DNA from 2 places in the Mycolicibacterium phlei genome. Region 2 is predicted to be linked to the other one. Evidence: riboswitches for the same ligand, from Rfam matches in the RefSeq annotation. Region 2 holds a riboswitch; the other holds the start of a gene.
What was found. A riboswitch is a leader RNA that binds a small molecule or an ion and turns the genes downstream of it on or off. The one in region 2 is predicted to bind S-adenosylmethionine.
Positions count from the first base shown of each region.

Region 1: it holds a riboswitch for S-adenosylmethionine, as region 2 does, so the genes downstream of both, MPHLCCUG_RS07280 (bifunctional o-acetylhomoserine/o-acetylserine sulfhydrylase) here and MPHLCCUG_RS26620 (hypothetical protein) in region 2, are expected to answer to the same signal.

Region 1 is NZ_CP014475.1:1,528,261-1,535,520, forward strand. Features, by position in the region: gene MPHLCCUG_RS07265 (DUF3017 domain-containing protein) at 1-105, shown strand, start outside; gene MPHLCCUG_RS07270 (class I SAM-dependent methyltransferase) at 112-843, opposite strand; gene metX (homoserine O-acetyltransferase MetX) at 840-1,973, opposite strand; gene MPHLCCUG_RS07280 (bifunctional o-acetylhomoserine/o-acetylserine sulfhydrylase) at 1,973-3,325, opposite strand; SAM riboswitch class IV at 3,445-3,565, opposite strand; gene MPHLCCUG_RS07285 (NADP-dependent isocitrate dehydrogenase) at 3,757-5,994, shown strand; gene ephH (epoxide hydrolase EphH) at 5,963-6,805, opposite strand; gene MPHLCCUG_RS07295 (exodeoxyribonuclease III) at 6,888-7,260, shown strand, end outside.
Region 2 is NZ_CP014475.1:1,126,692-1,133,951, reverse strand. Features, by position in the region: gene MPHLCCUG_RS05405 (ADP-ribosylglycohydrolase family protein) at 1-533, shown strand, start outside; gene MPHLCCUG_RS05400 (metallophosphoesterase) at 547-1,533, shown strand; SAM riboswitch class IV at 1,595-1,706, shown strand; gene MPHLCCUG_RS26620 (hypothetical protein) at 2,072-2,329, shown strand; partial or broken gene MPHLCCUG_RS26615 (helix-turn-helix domain-containing protein) at 2,406-2,549, shown strand; gene MPHLCCUG_RS26610 (cupin domain-containing protein) at 2,657-2,968, shown strand; gene MPHLCCUG_RS05385 (TetR/AcrR family transcriptional regulator) at 2,965-3,618, opposite strand; gene MPHLCCUG_RS05380 (glutamine synthetase family protein) at 3,939-5,393, shown strand; gene MPHLCCUG_RS05375 (alpha/beta fold hydrolase) at 5,397-6,398, shown strand; gene MPHLCCUG_RS05370 (hypothetical protein) at 6,405-7,094, opposite strand; gene MPHLCCUG_RS05365 (hypothetical protein) at 7,168-7,260, opposite strand, start outside.

The DNA of each region.
Region 1 (7,260 bases), 400 kb from region 2:
CTGCTCGCGGTGCGGACCCGGCTCATCGACGTCGCCACCACCGCCACGGTCAGCGCCGCGATGCTCTACATCGCCTGGACGATCGACCCGCTGGGCACGAGCTAGCCGCGGTCAGGCCAGGGTCGCGCGGATGCACACCGTGATGTACGGCAGCGCCAGGCCCGCGGAGTTGGCCAGCGCGGGATGGGTGGCCAGCAGCTCACGCACCCGGTCCAGGGTGCGGGTGCGCACCTGCTCGGGAGAGGTGATGCAGTAGCTGCGCGAGGCGACCAGGTCGATGAGCGCCTGCGGCGTCAGGTAACTCGTCCACTCCACCCGGTACCGCTCGACGTCGGTGAACACGTCGGGCAGCGTGGTCTTCTCGTGGAAGTGCGCGTCCTCGGAACCGATGATGCGGCCCAGGTCGCGCACCCAGCCCATCCGCTCGTCGCGCGCGTTCCACACCAGCCCGAGCCGGCCGCCCGGCCGCAGCACCCGGGCCACCTCCTTGACGGCGAGCTCGGGGTCGAACCAGTGCCACGCCTGCGCCACCAGCACCGCGTCGACGCTGTTGTCGGGCAGCGGGATCTCCTCGGCGGTGCCCAGCAGCGCGGGGGTGTCCGGCAGCGAGTTGCGCAGCAGCTCAAGCATTTCCGGGATCGGGTCGACGGCGACCACGTCGAGCCCGCGCTGCACCAGACGGGTGGTCAGCTTGCCGGTGCCCGCGCCGAGGTCGAGCACCTTGCGGGCGTCGGGCGGCAGCATCCAGTCGATGGCCTCCGGCGGGTATGACGGCCTGCCCCGCTCGTAGGCCGCGGCTTCCGCGCCGAAGGACAGCGAGCGTTGCTTATCGGGCCGGGTCACCGTTCGGCCAGCTCCAGGGTCTGTCGGATCAGCTTGTACACGGCGTCGGTCTCGACGAGGAAACCGTCGTGGCCGTAGATCGATTCAATCACGTTGAGCCCGTCGCAGCCGGGCAGCAGCTCGGCCAGCTCCTGCTGCAGCCGCAGCGGGTAGAGCCGGTCGGACGTGATGCCGCCGACCACCACCGGCACCGGGCAGCTGCGCAGCGCGGCCTCGATGCCGCCGCGGCCGCGACCCACGTCGTGGCTGGACAGCGCGTCGGTGAGCGCCACGTACGTGCCGGCGTCGAAGCGCGACACCAGCTTTCGGCCCTGATGCTCCAGGTAGCTCTGCACCGCGTAGCGGCCGCCGGTCGCCGGGTTCTCACCCTCCTGCGCGTCGTTGCCGAAGCGGGTGTCGAGCTCCAGCTCACCGCGGTAGGTCAGGTGCGCGAACTGGCGGGCGATCTGCAGGCCCTGGTCGGGAAACCGGCCGGTGCCGTGGTAGTCGCCGCCGCACCAGTTCGGGTCGGCCTTGATCGCGGCGATCTGCGAGCTCTGCGTGCCGATCTGATCGGCGGTGGCGCGGGCGCCGACGGCCAGCACTAGCGCCGAACGCACCCGGTCCGGGTGGCCGATGATCCACTCCAGTGCGCGGGCGCCGCCCATCGAACCGCCCACGACCGCGGCGACCTCGGTGATGCCGAGCCGCTCCAGCGCGGCCAGGTCGGCGGCCACCTGGTCGCGGATCGAGATGACCGGGAACCGCGAGCCCCACGCCCCGCCGTCGGGGTGCGGCGAGCTCGGGCCCGTCGACCCGCGGCAGCCGCCCAGCACGTTGGTCGCCACCGCGCACCAGCGGTTGGTGTCGATCGGTGCGCCGGGCCCGGCGACACCGTCCCACCAGCCCGGGGTCGGGTGGTCGGGACCGGCCGGGCCGGTGATGTGCGAGTCGCCGGTGAGCGCGTGCAGCACCATCACCACGTTGTCGCGCGTCGGCGAGAGCTCGCCCCAGCGCTGCACGGCGATCTGCACGTCGTCGAGGACGGCACCGTTCTCCAGGGTCAGCGAACCGATGTCGACGATGCCGATCTCGCCTTCGGCGGGCAGGCTGCGCACAAGCACCTCGGGATCGATTTCGGACAGCGTCATCAGAACGCCGCCGTGGTATTCGGATCGGCGGACTGCGACGAGCTGAACGGCTTGGCCGCCGCGAATCCCCGATCCAGGTCGGCCAGGATGTCGTCGATGCCCTCGATGCCGACCGCCAGCCGCACCAGCCCGGGCGTGACACCGGTGGCCAGCTGCTCCTCGGGGGTCAGCTGGGCGTGCGTGGTCGAGGCCGGGTGGATCACCAGCGAGCGCACGTCGCCGATGTTGGCGACATGGCTGTGCAGCTTCAGCGCGTTGACGAACGCCTTGCCCGCGTCGACGCCGCCGGCCAGCTCGAACGACAGCACCGCGCCGGTTCCCTTGGGCGCCAGCTTCTTTCCGAGCTCATGCCACGGCGACGAGGGCAGACCCGCGTAGTTCACCGACAGCACGTCGGGGTGGGCCTCCAGATACTCGGCGACCTTCTGCGCGTTGGCGACGTGGCGCTCGATGCGCAGGCTCAGCGTCTCCAGGCCCTGGGCGATCAGGAACGCGTTGAACGGTGAGGCCGACGAGCCCAGGTCGCGCAGCAGCTGCACCCGCGCCTTGAGCGCGTAGGCCGGGGCGCCCAGGTCGGCGAACACCACACCGTGGTAGCTCGGGTCGGGCTCGGTGAAGCCGGGGAACTTGCCGTTGGTCCAGTCGAACGTGCCGCCGTCGACCACCACACCGGCGATCGCCGAGCCGTGCCCGCCGAGGTACTTCGTCGCCGAGTGCACGACGATGTCGGCGCCGTGGCTCAGCGGCTGGATCAGGTACGGCGTCGCGACGGTGTTGTCGACGATCAGCGGCACCCCGTTGCGGTGCGCGACCTCGGCGACGTTCGGGATGTCGAGGATGTCGATCTTCGGGTTGGAGATCGTCTCGCCGAAGAACGCCTTGGTGTTCGGTCGCACCGCCGCCTGCCACGAGTCCAGGTCGTCGGGGTTCTCCACGAAGGTGACCTCGATGCCGAGCTTGGCCAGCGTGTAGTGGAACAGGTTGTAGGTGCCGCCGTACAGCCGCGGGCTGGACACGATGTGGTCGCCGGAGTTGGCCAGGTTGAGGATGGCGAACGTCTCGGCGGCCTGCCCGGAGGCCAGCAGAAGCGCGGCCACGCCGCCCTCGAGCGCGGCGATGCGCTGCTCGACGACGTCCTGCGTCGGGTTCATGATCCGGGTGTAGATGTTGCCCGGCTCGGCCAGACCGAACAGCGCGGCGGCGTGTTCGGTGCTGTTGAACGTGTACGACGTGGTCTGGTAGATCGGCAGCGCCCGTGCGTTGGTCGCGATGTCCGGGGTCTGCCCGGCGTGGACCTGCTTGGTCTCGAACGCCCAGGTGCTCGGGTCGACAGCGTCGTGCTCGGTGGTCATCGAATCTCCTGTTGTGAGGGGCCTGGCAGGCCTGGTCCAGTACTCAGTTCTGTCACGCGATTAGCGGCAACTGCGCACGCCGGACCTCCACCTGTCTTCTCTGGGGGCCCGTCACAACGGACCCGCGCTTGCCGGTGACCGTGCTAACGGTCACACAACCTGGTCATCACCCGGGGCACCCCACCGCGGTTGGAGGGTTGCCGACCAGCAAGCCGGGGCTTGTCGCTGGCACTCATGACCGATACGAAGACTAGCGCACACCGAATGGGGCGTGCCAGCGCGCTGTCGGCGCGGGAAAGTTACCGGTCGGTAGCCAGATCACTCCGGTGTGCCGTGGCCACCCTGGGTCACACACGATCCGGGGTGCGGGGCGATACTGGGAGGCGACGACAGACACACAACGCGAAACAAGACGCCGGGAGAGCAACCGCATGACAGCCGAGCAGCCGACCATCATCTACACACTCACCGACGAGGCGCCGCTGCTGGCGACGTATGCGTTCCTGCCGATCATCCGCACCTTCACCGAGCCGGCCGGCATCAACGTCGAGACCAGCGACATCTCGGTGGCCGCGCGCATCCTCGCCGAGTTCTCCGACCGGCTGACCGAGGAGCAGCGGGTTCCCGACAACCTGGCCCGCCTCGGCGAGCTGACCGAGAAGCCCGACACCAACATCATCAAGCTGCCCAACATCAGCGCCTCGGTGCCGCAGCTGGTGGCCGCGATCAAGGAGCTCAAGGCCAAGGGCTACGACCTGCCCGACTACCCGGGCGACCCGAAGACCGACGAAGAGAAGGCAATCAAGGAGCGCTACGCCAAGGTTCTCGGCAGCGCCGTGAACCCCGTTCTGCGCCAGGGCAACTCGGACCGGCGCGCGCCGAAGGCGGTCAAGGAGTACGCCCGCAAGCATCCGCACAGCATGGGGGAGTGGTCGCAGGCGTCGCGCACCCACGTCGCCACCATGAAGACCGGCGACTTCTACCACGGCGAGAAGTCGATGACGCTGGACCGCGACCGCCGGGTCAAGATGGTGCTGGAGACCAAGAGCGGCGAAACCATCGTGCTCAAGCCGGAAGTCAAGCTCGACAACGGCGACATCATCGACTCGATGTACATGAGCAAGAAGGCGCTCATCAAGTTCTACGAGGAACAGATCGAGGACGCCTACAAGACCGGCGTGATGTTCTCGCTGCACGTCAAGGCGACCATGATGAAGGTCAGCCACCCGATCGTGTTCGGCCACGCCGTCAAGGTCTTCTACAAGGACGCCTTCGAGAAGCACGGCAAGCTGTTCGAGGAACTCGGCGTCAACGTCAACAACGGTCTGTCCGACCTCTACGACAAGATCCAGTCGCTGCCCGCCTCGCAGCGCGAGGAGATCATCGAGGACCTGCACAAGTGCCATGAGCACCGGCCGGAACTGGCGATGGTGGACTCGGCCAAGGGCATCTCGAACTTCCACTCGCCGTCGGATGTGATCGTCGACGCGTCGATGCCCGCCATGATCCGGCTGGGCGGCAAGATGTACGGCGCCGACGGCCGCACCAAGGACACCAAGGCGGTCAACCCGGAGTCGACCTTCTCCCGGATCTACCAGGAGATGATCAACTTCTGCAAGACCCACGGCCAGTTCGATCCCCGGACCATGGGCACCGTGCCCAACGTCGGTCTGATGGCGCAGAAGGCCGAGGAGTACGGCAGCCACGACAAGACGTTCGAGATCCCCGAGGACGGGGTGGCCAACATCGTCGACATCGACACCGGCGAGGTGCTGATGAGCCAGAACGTCGAGGAGGGCGACATCTGGCGGATGCCGGTGGTCAAGGACGCCCCGATCCGCGACTGGGTGAAGCTGGCCGTCGACCGGGCCCGCGCCTCAGGGATGACGGCGGTGTTCTGGCTCGACACCGAGCGCCCGCACGAGGTCGAGCTGCGCAAGAAGGTCAAGCAGTACCTCAAGGAGCATGACACCGAGGGCCTGCACATCCAGATCATGCCGCAGGTCTGGGCCATGCGGTACACGCTGGAGCGGCTGATCCGCGGCCAGGACACCATCGCGGTGACCGGCAACATCCTGCGCGACTACCTGACCGACCTGTTCCCGATCCTGGAGCTGGGCACCAGCGCCAAGATGCTGTCGATCGTCCCGCTGATGGCAGGCGGCGGCATGTACGAGACCGGTGCGGGCGGTTCGGCGCCCAAGCACGTCTCGCAGCTGCTCGAGGAGAACCACCTGCGCTGGGATTCGCTGGGCGAGTTCCTCGCTCTCGGAGCGTGTTTCGAGGACATCGGTCGCAAGACCGAGAACAAGCGCGCGACGCTGCTGGGCACCACGCTCGACGCCGCGATCGGAAAGCTGTTGGACGAGAACAAGAGTCCGTCGCGTAAGGCAGGCGAGCTGGACAACCGGGGCAGCCAGTTCTACCTCGCGATGTACTGGGCGCAGGCGCTGGCCGACCAGGACGAGGACGCCGAGCTCGCCGAGCACTTCGCCAAGCTGGCCAAGGCGCTGGCCGAGAACGAGGAGACCATCGTCAAGGAGCTCAACGAGGTTCAGGGCAAGCCGGCCGACATCGGCGGCTACTACTTCCCGGACCCGGAGAAGACCGCGGCGGTGATGCGGCCCAGCAAGACGCTCAACTCACTGCTGGAGGCTGCTTCCGCGTAGGCGGGTTCGAGTATTCACCGATGAACCCGACGATCAGCTCGGCGACGCGCTGGGGCGCCTCGAACATCGGGATGTGCCCCACGCCGTCGAGATGGGTGATGCGGGTGTCGGGCGGCAGTTGCGAGGTGAAGTGCCGGGTGAACCGCGGATGCGGCAGCACCCGGTCCTTCTCGCAGATCACCAGGTGCGTGGGCACGCTGCCGTCGGCCATCTCCAGCAGGCCCGGCGCGGTCAGCGATTTGATCAGCAGCTGGTAGTAGGCCGGGCAGTGCGTGACGTCGTCGATGATGTCGCGCAGGTTCTCGTCGGACAGGCCGTCCGGGGTGGCGCTGCACGGGAGGTGCGCCAGGTAGCGGGTGATCGGCAGCTTGAGCACCCGCTCGCGGAACACCAGGGTGAACAGCCAGACCGGGAAGCCGGCGAGGAACTTGCCGACGATCTCGAACTTGGCCGGGGTGAAGTGCCGCCAGCCGCCGGCGGGCGCGATGCCGGTCAGCGTGCGGGCGCGGCCGCGCCGCTCCAGCTCGAACGCCACCCAGCCGCCCAGCGAGTTGCCGACGATGTGCGCGGTGTCCCAGCCCAGCGCGTCGAGCCGGCGTTCGACGTCGTCGGCCAGGGACGGGGTGTCCAGGAAGAACTTGCCGCGACCGCCGCCGTTGTGGCCGAGCATCGTCGGCGCGAACACCTCGTAGCGGCCGGTGTCGGCGATTCCGGGGGCGACGTCCTTCCACACGCTCTGCGACATCATGAACGGGTGCAGCAGCAGCACCGGCTCGCCGGATCCCAGGTGGATGGGTGCACGCTCGGTCATGCAGCCCGACACTAAGGTGATACCGCCGGTACCGCAAGTGTGTCGGTTAAGGTCTGCCGCTGTGAGTGATCTGACCACCCCGCTGACCGTGAGCACGATCAACGTCAACGGCATCCGGGCCGCGGTGAAGCAGCGCTCGGCGGAGAACCTGGGCCTGCTGCACTGGTTGTCCGAGACCGGGGCCGACATCGTGTGCCTGCAGGAGACCCGCGCCGACGACGAGCAGGTCGCCAAGGCGCTGGCGCCCGCGGTCGCCGAGGGGTGGCAGGTGGCCACCGCCGAACCGCACATCAAGGGCCGCAGCGGGGTGGCCGTGCTGTCGCGGCACCCGATCGACGACGCCCGCCTGCTGGAGTCCGACGAATTCCGTTCGCACGGACGTTATCTGGAGGTCGACACCGCCGGTGTGACGGTGGCCAGCGTGTACGTGCAGACCGGTGAGGCCGACACCCCGT
Region 2 (7,260 bases):
TGCACGGTTGGCCGGGGACCACGGGGCGCGATCTGGTGGCGTTGGGGTCGGCGATCAAGCGCGGCGGGAAGCCCGATCTGTTCGACTTCTCCTATCCGGGTTCGGATGTCGACCTCTGCGCGCGCCACCCGCACGACGAGGGTGTGGTGCTCGGCGGGATCGGGGTGCTGCGCAGGCTGCCGCCCGACGTCGACGCGGTGGTGTCGCTGTGCCGGGTGGCCGACGACGACGTGCGTCGCGACATCCCCCACATCGAGGTGCGGCTGATCGACCGGGCGGAACCTGACGAGAATCCGCACCTGGACTTCGTGCTGCTGGACACGGTGCGGCTGATCGAGCAGCTGCGCAGTGAGGGGCGCACGGTGCTGGTGCACTGTGTGGCCGCGTACAGCAGGACACCGACGGTTGGAGCGCTGTACGGGGCGCGGGCCCGCGGCATCGACATCGATCAGGCGTTGCGCGACGTGGTGGCGGCGCTGCCGGGCGCGCACCCGAACCGGGCATTCCGAGAGGCGCTGCGGCGCATTGCATGAAAGGGGGAGGTATATGCAATCCGGGTATGACGTGATCGGTGACGTGCACGGCTGCGCGACCCAACTGGAGGAGTTGCTGCACACGCTCGGCTATGCGGAGGGCCGGTCCGGGGGTTACCGGCATCCGCATCGGCAGGCGCTCTTCGTTGGCGATCTCATCGACCGCGGCGACGAGCAGCTGCGGGTGCTCGAGATCGTCAAGGCGATGGTCGACGCCGGCAGCGCCCGGATCGTCATGGGCAATCACGAGTTCAACGCGCTGGCGTACCACACGGAGTGGCCCGTCGGCAGCGGGAAGTTCCTTCGGCCACATGACGATCCCGACGATCCGTGGTCGGAGAAGAACACCAGGCAGCACGCGGCGTTCCTCGAGCAGGTCAAGGGTGAGGATCGACGGCAGTGCCTGGAGTGGTTCGCGACGATCCCGCTGTGGCTGGATCTGGGCGAGCTGCGGGTGGTGCATGCGTGCTGGCATGACGACTCGATCGAGCTGCTCGAGGAGCACTGCGGCTCAGCCGCTCCGTTCACGGAGTTGGGGCACCTGGTGGCGGCGGCTCCCGAGGGCGGCTATCTGCACGACGCGGTCGCGACGCTGCTGAAGGGACCGGAGATCAGCCTCGTCGCCCATGGGCAGCCGGAGTACCACGACAAGGACGGTATCCCGAGGGACAACGCCCGGGTGCGGTGGTGGAACGGCGAGGCGCGCACGCTGCGCGATATCGCCGAAATGGGCGGAGGGTTACGGACTTCCGACGGCGAACCCTATCCCCCGCTGCCTGAGGTCGAGCTCAGCGGTGCTGAGCGGTCGTATGTCTACACCGCGGAGGTTCCGGTGTTCTACGGGCACTACTGGCGGCAGGGTTCACCGGAGCACCGGCATGACTGGACCGACTACACCGCGTGCGTGGACTTCAGCGCCGTCAAGGGCGGAAAGCTCACGGCGTATCGGTGGTCCGGTGAAGCCAAGATCGATCCCGGGAACTATGTGACGACTGGTTGATGTTGGCTGGCATCAGCTGCGCGAGTGGCGATGTCGGTCTCGCTTCCTAGAATTGATGACAGCTCACGAGTGGACGACTGTTCGGGTACCTGGCCCGTCGTCCCGGCAACCGCGCGACCACCGCACGGTGCCCCAGGGGAAGAGCGGGCACGCGAAGCGTGCAAGAGGTGGACGTCCGGGGGTGGCGTCACCAGAAGGGCGCACGATGACAGATGACGAGATCACTCCGGCCGATGCCGCTCTGCGCGAACGGCTTCACGAATTCCACGTGCACATTCCGTGCGGCGGTATCCGTGGGCCGGTGCCGGGCGGCACTTGCGGGCCGCGGCTGTGGCAGTCGTGCCGGTGCGAGGACAATCCGGTGCGTTGGCCGATGGCAGACGTGTCGCGGGAGGCGGACCTGTGCACAGTCTGCCTCCGAGGCACCGCAGGTGGTGTCTCACGGTGGTCGTGGCTGGCGTGCGAGAACTGCCGGGAGGTCAACTCGGCGGTCAGCCGGAAGTGGGGCGTGTCGTTCCCGCTCGGGAGGCACAGCCTGATGAACCGGGCCGGAGTACGGGGCGGCGCGTCGGCAGCCGAGCGCGCCAAGCAGCTGCAGAGGCTGAGCGGATCCATCGGCGGGCAGATGCACCTGTGGGAGTGGCGCCACGAGGAGTACCGCCGACTGGCGTCGCGGTTCGACCCGCAGGCGGACGTTCCGCTGCGGGTGTGGCAGCAGGAGTACCCGCCGAGCCTGGACGCGTCGTGGGATGCGTTCCAGCGGATGCTGGGGGCGGATGTTCCGCTGCGGGGGTGAATGATGATCCGAAACCGATTGAGTACAAGAGAATCTCCCGCCCGCGGCCGGCCCCGGCACACCCTAGAATGCCGCCATGGGGCAAGGGCCGACGGCGACGCTCGGCGAGCGACTGCGCGACCTGCGCTGTCAACGCGGGCTGAGCATCCGCAAGCTCGCCGCTGACGTCGGCTGCTCCCCCAGCCACATCTCGCAGTTCGAACGAGGGATCTCCGAACCCTCGATCGGGCTGCTCACCACGCTGGCGGCAGCACTCGACGTGCCGATGGACACGTTGTTCCCCGCACCGAGGGGGCCGGCACAGCAGGCGCGGACAACAAGGCCCGGGTGCGGCGCGCCCATCATCGACCCGAGCGCGCGGTCGGCCCCGGGGTCCGGGCACAGCAGCTGCTGCCGGCGGATGACGACGCCGTCGGCTTCTGCGAATACGTCTACGAGCCGGGCGCCGACGCATCCGCTGAGACGGCGGGCCCACAGTACGGCGTGGTCACCGAGGGCACGATCGACATCGAGCTCGACGACGAGGTGGTCACGCTGCGCGAGGGCGACTCAATCACGTTCGACGCCACCGTCCCCCACCGGTTCCGGAATCGCTCGCTCGCCCCCGCCCGGATGATCTGGTTCTCGACCGCCCGCTAGCCCTCCTGCCCCTGACGCAGGTACTCCTGCCAGTCCATCCCGAGTTCCAGGGCGGCGGCCATCCGCACCAGCCGGATGACATAGGCGCGCGGGAATCCCGCTCGGCTGCTGACCATCCGCAGGCCGAGACCGTTGATCATGGCCGAGAGCCGGTCCGCGGTCGCTGTGGGGTCGGCGCACCGCACCACCTCGGACTCGACGCCTTCCTCGAGCAGTTCGCGTACGGTGTCGGCCCAGCCGGTGTCGAACCGCTCGGAGATGAGCGCGATCTCGTCGTGGCGCAGACCCGACACCCACATCTCCACCCACAAGCGCCAGTTCCAGTCGTCGCTGGAGATCGGCAGCGCCAACCGGATCAGCCGGTCCAGCCTCTGCACGACGGTGCCGGTGTCACGCACGATCTGGCGGGCACGCTCGACGTCGTCCTCGGCGGTAGTGCGCAGCATCTCGACGAGCAGCGCCTCCCGGGAGGGGAAGTGGTAGTGGGCCAGGCCCTGGCTGCCGCCGGCCTCGGCGACGATGTCGGCGATGCGGGCACGCTCCAGCCCGTGTCGCAGCACGACCTTGCGGGCCGCTTCGAGCAGTTGTGCCCGACGGGCGGCGGCACGCTGCGCCCGCGACGACGCGCGGTCATCCGGGTCAGCACTCACTGAATGGCTGTTCAGAGTCTGCCTCCCATCCCGTTGCCTGTCGCGAGGACATATCCCGCATATCCGCAGCCAGGACGGCTTATTCTCGACCAAATAAGCTTCACTGAATAGCTGTTCAGAAAATCCGTTTGTAAATTCTTGTTACGTGGCGCCGACAACCGCCACGACGTCCGGTATTCCTCAAAACAGCTGCTGTACAGCAGATACCCACAGCAGCGACCGTGGACGGCGCAGCGCAGCGCAGCAGCACCACTGACACAGATGTTCATTTTCAGTGAACATCGGCGGCGTCCCGGGTCGCGCGACCGAGAGGAACCACCATGACCGTCACCGACGCATCCCCTGTCACCGAGAAAACGCTCTACCCGCGGACATTGGCTGACGCCGTTCCCGACGACGCCAAGATCGCCGAAGTGCGGGCCCGGCTGGAAAGCGCCGGCGTGAAATACGTGCTGTCGTGCTGGATCGATCTGTTCGGTATCCCGAAGACCAAGCCGGTGCCGATGAGCGACTTCGAGGCGTTGTGCAAGGGCAAGGGCCCGCAGTTCGCGGTGCACTCGGTGTCGTTCGTGCCGGAGCTGACCGCCGCGGACTCCGATCAGATCCCGGTGCCCGACCTGGACGCGGTGTACATCTGCCCCTGGGACACCAGCATGGCGATCATCTTCGCCGACCTGTTCTGGGAGGACAAGCCGTACAACGTCTGTCCACGCCTGGCGCTCAAGCGCACGATTGCCGAAGCGGCACAGAAGGGTTACGTCGGCTACGCCGGCATAGAGCCGGAGTTCATCGTCATGCGCTACGACGAGAACGGCCAGCCCGTCAAGGCATTCGACGACGACCCCCGCCAGGTCGGCGGGCTGCGGCCGCGCCGGCAGGCGTTCGGCTACGACGTCGAGTTCTCGCTGGACTCCATGTCCTTCCTCAAGGAGATGATGGACATGCTCGAGGGCCTGGACTGGGGACTGCACGACGTGGTCGCCGAGGGGGCGTACTCGCAGTTCGAACTGGACTTCCACTACACCAACCTGCTGGAGATGGCCGACCGGCTGGTGTTCCTGCGGCTGGCGGCTAAGGAGGTCGCCAAGAAGCACGGCATGTTCGTCACATTCATGCCGAAACCGACGACGGGCGACTGGCGCTCGGGCGCACACATCAACTTCTCGCTGCGCTCGCTGGACGCACCGGAGGCGAACCTGTTCGAGTCGCCCGCCGGCGGGTGGAGCGACGAGGCGCGGTACGCGGTGGGTGGACTGCTGTCGCACTCGGAGGCGCTGACGGCGATCACGTGCCCAACGGTCAACTCCTACAACGGACTTGTGCCGCGGGTCGGCGGGTTCGAGGGCGGTACGGTGACGTGGGCGCCGACGAACATCACCTACGGGCACAACAACCGGGCCGCGCAGTTCCGGCTGCCGCAGAGCCGCTACTGCATCGAGAACCGCGCCGCCGACATGTGCATGAACGTATATCTAGCGCTGGCGTGCACGCTGGCCGCCAGTGTCGAGGGTGTCACGCAGCAGATCGATCCGGGCCCGCCGACCGACCGGGACCTGTACTCGATGACGCCGGAGGAAGCTGAGGAGCTGGGGATCCGGCGGCTGCCGCGCAACCTGCTGGAGGCGGTCGGGCATCTGAAGACGGACACGCTGGTCGGCGAGGTGCTGGGACCGACGATGCTCAACTCGTACCTTGCGTACAAGCTCGACGAGTGGGAGCGTTACCACCAGGCCGTCACCGACTGGGAGGTGGCCGAATACCTTCGGCTGTACTAGAAGATGAGCGACTGCGCGTACTTCGAGCTGGGCGATGTCGAGCTGCAATCGGGTGAGACGCTGCGCGACGCCCGGCTGGCGTACAAGACGTACGGGCAGCTGAACGCGGCAGGCGACAATGTCGTCGTCCTGCCCACGTTCTACACCGGTACGCACGTGCGCAACGAGGGGTTCTTCGGGCCGGGGCGCGCGATCGACCCGGCACAGCATTTCGTGGTGTCGGTCAACATGTTCGGCAACGGGGTGTCGACGTCGCCGAGCAACGCGGACCCGGAGCAACGGGGCCGACGGTTCCCGCACGTGACGCTGTACGACAACGTGCGCTGCCAGCACCGGCTGCTGTTCGAGGGGCTGGGGGTGCGGCGGATCGCGTTGGTGGCCGGCTGGTCGATGGCGGGCTGCCAGACCTATCACTGGGGTGCGATGTATCCGGACGTGGTCGACGCGATCGTGCCGTTCTGTGCGTCGGCGAAGACGTCGCCGCACAACTTCGTGTTCCTGGAGGGGGTGAAGGCGGCACTGCAGGCCGATCCGGCGTGGGCGCGGGATGAGCGGCCGGTGGCGGGGCTGAGGGCGTTCGGGCGGGTGTATGCGGGGTGGGCGTACTCGCAGACGTTCTTCCGGGAGGGGCTGTACCGGGAGCTGGGGTTCGAGACGGTCGAGGATCTGCTGGTGGACTGGGAGAACGACCACGTCGACAACTGGGACGCCAACGACCTGCTGGCCAAGCTGTGGAGCTGGCAGTACGCCGACATCAGCGCAAACCCGATGTATGACGGTGATTTTCAGGCGGCGTTGCGCGCGATCACGGCGCGGGCGATCGTGATCCCGTGCACGCAGGATCTGTACTTCACGCCCGAGGACAACGAGCTCGAGGTCGCCCACATGCCGAACGCCGAGCTGCGGCCGTACGACTCACCGTATGGACACTGCGTGGCCAGCCCGGGCCGCCACGCCGCGTTCCAGGAGTTCCTGGACGGGGCCATTCGGGAGGTGCTGACCTGAGGTCGGTCAGTCGAGCGAGAACCGCCCGTCCTGAAGGCGCTCGGCGGCACGGGAATCCACCAGTTCCATGCGGTCCTCGGGGTGTTTCCAGTAGTGGCGGATCATCCAGTACAGCGGCACGCCCGTCGGCACGTATATGGTGAGCGCGCCGATGATCTCCTCGGTGCCGTCGCGCAGGCACAGCACCGCCGATCGGCCGGTCCGCTTCTTCTCCGGGTGGTCTTTGATGTCGATGATGTCGTCCCACTCCAGCACGCGGGTCTTGAGAGCATTGGCGACCTCGACCATCGCCGGAGTGAACTTCAGATACCCCACGACGCGCCTCTGGGCGGCGACCATCAGTCCGCCGAGGGCGACGGCGGCCACGGCCCACAGCAACACCGGCATCTTGATCAACTGCATCCCTCGCGTCATCGGGAGGTCGATGAGCCCCCGGGGCACGAGGAAGGCAAGAAGCAGTGCGCAGGGCCCGGTGATTGCCAGGCCGGTCAGGTACAGCGGGCCGTAGCGCCGGTCGGGCCATACGGTGAATCCGGTGGGATCGCTGGTAGTTCGGGTCCGCGTTCCGCCGGTGGCGGAGATCGCCAGTATCACGCCCACAAGGATGGGCGCTACCGTGAGACCGACGACGAGGATCGTCGTCAAATAGTTGCCGTGGACGGCGGCGCGAACGGCGAGGAAGAGGGCGTAGCCCACGCCCCCGATACCCCCAGCTTCGCCCACCACTGGATCCCACCGGTTTCGGCCCAGTTCTCCGGCTCGGGAAGCTTCAGTACGGACACAGGGCCTCACCGATGAACTCGCCCAACGCCGCGCCGCCCATCCCGCCGATGGCCGCACCGGAAAATGCAAACAGCGGGAC